Regions from separate parts of the Saccharospirillum sp. genome, predicted to be linked through region 1. Evidence: riboswitches for the same ligand, from Rfam matches in the RefSeq annotation. Region 1 holds a riboswitch; the other holds the start of a gene.

Evidence for each region. Region 1 has a riboswitch for thiamine pyrophosphate ahead of thiC (phosphomethylpyrimidine synthase ThiC). Riboswitches for the same ligand answer to the same signal wherever they lie in the genome.
Region 2: another riboswitch for thiamine pyrophosphate. It lies ahead of thiB (thiamine ABC transporter substrate binding subunit); the one in region 1 lies ahead of thiC (phosphomethylpyrimidine synthase ThiC).

The regions. Positions count from the first base shown of each region.
Region 1 is NZ_JBBECH010000041.1:32,876-35,277, reverse strand. Features, by position in the region: gene WEB54_RS06630 (3-hydroxyacyl-CoA dehydrogenase NAD-binding domain-containing protein) at 1-133, opposite strand, end outside; TPP riboswitch at 795-902, shown strand; gene thiC (phosphomethylpyrimidine synthase ThiC) at 1,103-2,402, shown strand, end outside.
Region 2 is NZ_JBBECH010000095.1:12,769-15,170, reverse strand. Features, by position in the region: gene WEB54_RS17460 (ABC transporter permease subunit) at 1-138, opposite strand, end outside; gene thiB (thiamine ABC transporter substrate binding subunit) at 152-1,138, opposite strand; TPP riboswitch at 1,263-1,383, opposite strand; gene WEB54_RS17450 (phosphotransferase) at 1,528-2,325, shown strand; gene ltaE (low-specificity L-threonine aldolase) at 2,330-2,402, opposite strand, start outside.

The DNA of each region.
Region 1 (2,402 bases):
CCTGCACCAGCCCCGCACGCACGGCATGAGACCCGGCATTGACCGGGGCATTGTCGATTGTCAGCACGGCAACAGTGCCAATCATTTCGAACGAAACCATACCGGGTGAGACGTCTGGAGTTTCGTTTTTCATGGGTATGCTCCTCTCATGAAGGCTAGGTCGGCGGATTGGAATAGGATTCACACCTTCTTTGCTTTTAATGGATAATGATCTATGTTTATAGCTTATATGGTCAAAAATGTAAACACCGAAGAGGCTCTTGGCTTGCCATAGTTCGAAATCGGCTTAGAACTACATCACACGGACGACCGTTTTTTGGGGGCAGCAGTAGGTGCAAGGGCGTGTTTAAGAAAACGAATGCTTCTGCTAAAAGGGCGTTATAGTTCGTCAATTACTCGCGTTGCATTATTAAAGATTTAGCCCTCAGGCGAATTTGTCCTGATATCTCTGGGAAGGAAGGCAATTTTTAGGGTAATCGGGAACTCTATTTATTTCATCCCCCTAAGTCCGACAGCCTCCTGGTGCACTTTAACAGACTAAATGCCCATACCAGATCTCCCCAAAAGGTTCACCACAAGGCGCCGTTCGACAGAAAGGGTGACTCCCCTTCCAGCTCTGGCCGGTGGTTATGTTAAAAAATAGTCAGTCAATACGGTGAACAAAGACCAAAAGAGTGATTGATGAAACGTCCGAGCTGCGAACTCCACAGCCCGAACGATCCATTGGCGGATCGTTCGGGCGCAATCCGCCGATGGGTTACCTTGAACTGAGCCCGCTTACGCAGTAGGCTTGCCAAGTCTTGTCGGAGTGCCGGGGGAATACCCTGGCTGAGATCGCACTAGCGGGATCCGTTGAACCTGATCGAGTTCGTACTCGCGAAGGAAACAAGGGGAATACCAGTTTCGGGGCCATGCCCTGAATATTATGAATCCACCGGATTCCGGTATTTTCAATTCAAGCCGGGCATTGGCCGGTTCTGAATGGCTTGTTCGGGTGTGTGTTGGCAGACAGCAGACCCGGGCGTCTGTTGTCTGCCAATGATCGTCTACACCCCCAGCTCCCCTGCGTTCGCTCCGTCGCTTTTGCGAGGAACGATCGAAAATGACTATATCCACACCTGCGATAAACCAGAAACAGCCAATCAAACGGACACCGGGCGCCCCAGTTGGCGAGCGTGTTCAAGAATTGCAAGCTGATGCAATCGCTGCCTTTCCCAACTCAGAACGTCTGTACCTGGCCGGTTCCCGTTCGGATATCCGGGTCGGCATGCGAGCTATTCACCTGTCAGACACGCGCGTCGGTGGAACCGTTGCAACGCCCCAGTGGCGGGCTAATGAGCCGGTGATTGTCTACGACACCTCTGGCCCCTATACCGACCCCGATTCGGACATCGATTTGCGACGCGGGCTGGCGGCGCTGCGTGAGCCGTGGATCGAGGAGCGCGATGATACGGAATGGCAAGATGCACTGGGTTCAAATTTCGCGCGCCAGCGTGCTGAAGACCCGTCATTGGCGGCGTTGCGATTCACCCACAGCCGGGTTGCGCGCAAAGCCAAAGCCGGTCGCAATGTGACTCAGATGCATTACGCCCGTCAGGGTATTGTTACCCCGGAAATGGAATACATCGCCATTCGTGAGAACCTTGGCCGAGAGCGCCTGCAAGATCAGACGCTGGCGCACCAGCACCGGGGCGAAGCCTTTGGTGCGGCCATTCCAACGCAGATTACGCCGAAATTTGTGCGTGATGAGGTCGCCCGTGGCCGGGCTATTATTCCGTGCAACATTAATCACCCGGAAGCGGAGCCGATGATCATTGGCCGTAACTTCCTGGTGAAGGTGAACGCCAACATCGGTAACTCGGCGGTGACCTCGGGCATCGAAGAAGAAGTCGACAAATTGATCTGGGCCACGCGCTGGGGGGCTGATACGGTGATGGATTTGTCGACCGGGGCCAACATTCATGAGACCCGGGAGTGGATACTGCGTAATTCGCCTGTCCCGATTGGCACAGTACCGTTGTACCAGGCACTCGAAAAAGTCGGGGGTGTTGCTGAAGACCTGACCTGGGAGGTTTATCGCGACACCCTGATCGAGCAGGCTGAACAGGGTGTCGATTACTTCACCATTCACGCTGGCTTGCGCTTGCACCACATTCCGATGACCGTGGACCGGGTGACCGGCATTGTCAGCCGGGGCGGGTCGATCATGGCCAAGTGGTGCCTGGCGCACCATAAAGAGAGCTTTCTCTACACCCATTTTGAAGACATCTGCGCCATCATGAAGGCCTACGATGTGTCGTTTTCACTGGGCGATGGTCTGCGCCCGGGCGCCATTGCCGACGCCAATGATGTCGCCCAGTTCGCCGAACTGGAAACCCTGGGTGAACTGACGCAGATTGCCT
Region 2 (2,402 bases), on a different contig from region 1:
CTGCCACAGCCAGGCGTCGAAATAGCTGGCCCAGCCATACCCTTGCCCGGGGTGCAGAGCCATACCCGCCAGCGCCAGCACTACCGTCAACAGCAGTGCGCCGGTGCCGAGCCAGGCCAGGGTGCGGGTCAGCGTCATAGAACAGCCTTGGTTACTGGCTGGCCGCAGTGCGCCATTCGCGTATCCAGTCACGACGGTTCTCTGCCACGGTTTCGCTGTTGAAATACAGGGTGTCAGGACGGGCCATCTGGTCATAGGCTTCCGGGGTCTCGGCACCTTCCAACACAGGCCACATCCAGTTGGTACCGGCCATGACATCCTGCGCCGGTTTACTGATCAGATAGGCCAGAAACTCGCGCGCACGCTCAGGTTGGTCTGAAGACGCCAGCGCCGCCGCTACTTCGATTTGGGCATAATGGCCTTCGCTGAATTCCGCTGCCTGATATTGATCGGTGTCTTCCCAGGTCATGTGGTAGGCCGGGGAGGTGGTGTAGCTGAGCACCAGGTCGCTCTCGCCTTCCTGGAACAGCGCATAGGCTTCGCTCCAACCCGGCGTTACGGTCACGACCCGCTGTTGCAAGGTTTCCCAGGCTTGATCGGCATCGTCGCCAAAAACCGATTTCATCCATAACATCAGGCCCTGTCCCGGCGTACTGACGCGGGGGTCCTGGTAAATAACACTGAGGTCAGACTCGTAAACCAGTTCCTGAAGCGACGACGGCACCGCATCGACACGGGTCTGATCGTAAACAAAGGCAAAATGACCGTAGTCATAGGGTACAAAATCGGCATCCTGCCAGGCGTACGGCAGGCTCAGATCACTGGTGTCGAGGCCGTGTGGCAACGTCAAATTCAGCTCGCTCGCCTCGGCTATCAGGGCATCGTCGATGCCCAGTAAGACATCAGCCTGGCTGGAAGCACCTTCCAGACGCAGCCGGTTCAGCAGCGCAACGCCGTCTTCCAGACCAATAAATTCAACCTCGCAACCGCACTCGGCTTCAAAGCCTGCTTCAATCTGAGGGCCTGGGCCCCATTCGGAAACAAAGGATTCGTAGGTGTAGATCGTCAGAGGTTCGGCATGGGCTGCAAACGACAGCGTCATTAGGGACGCAGTTGCCAATATAGATTTCATGGTCATTTTTAGATTTCCGGTTCAAAGTTAAACTTCACAATGACCGGCGCATGAGCCGTTGGCCGAATAGCCAGCATGACTCATAGGGGAAAGGTTGATTGGCGCTGGCTGTGCCTGAAAGCACCTGAGCCACACCTGTCGTCTCAACTCCCTACGCCAGCATTAACTGGTTCAGGTTCGGCGGGTGAGTCTCAGCCCTGTGCGGTTTGCGTTGTTCGGCAAACACACAGTAGGCACCCCGGCGAGAACGCTGCGAGCCCTCTACGGCGTTTAAACGCGTCGTTGAGGCACTCTGACCGGGCAATAACGCTGCCCGGCTGGCGTGCATTCTACTGAAATCGCCAAAGAAACCCAACTTCTGACACAATGGCCGCAGATATTTTCGGTACCTGCTTATGACCATTGCGCTGTTTGAGGCCCTGAACGAGATCAAGGACACCCTGCCCGGCCCGCTAAGCATCACGGCCTGGCCAGGTGGTGAGTGCAACCGGCTGTTTCATATTCAGAGCCCATTGCAACAAACTGCGTTGCGCCTGAACCACCCGGACCTGCCGTCGCTCGGCGTCGACCGGCGTCGCGAAATTAATATTCTGCTGAATTTGAGCAACGAAGCCTGGTCACCCAAGCTGATTGCCGCTTGCCCGCGCTGGCTACTGTGCCAATGGGCACCGGGTGAGGCTGCACCCAGCGGTGACGCCGCCGATCTGGATGTGCTGGCTCTGGCCTTGCAGCAGGTGCATCACCACCGCCCTCAGGGTGAGCCGCTGAACGTGGCGGATCAGATTCAGACCCTGCTGAAGTACGCCAAGCCATTACCCGCGCACATTCACGCTTTTCTGCGCGACCAGTGCCATGGCTATGATTTCGTCAGACAGCCCGTGCTGTGCCACCACGACTGGCACCCGGGAAATTTGATGCTGAATGGCTCCGAGTGGACCCTGCTGGACTGGGAGTTCGCCGCCGCCGGCGACCCGGCGATGGATGTAGCCGGTGTGTGTTTGGGGTTCAACCTGTCGGAGGCTCAGGCGTTACGGCTGGCGGACCAGATGAGCATAGGTCCGGATCGGCTGCGCCAGGCTCAATGTCTTATGAGTGCGCTGGCCATGGTTTGGTACCGCGCCAACCCCGGGCTTGCGACAAGCGCAACACCCGGCGCTGACGCCTGGTACGAGCAATGGTGCAAACCGAACTAACCGCTCAGCTGAGGACGTCGGCCACGGTGGTAACGACCCGGTCAATCATGTCGGTGGTAATGTCCAGATGCGTAACC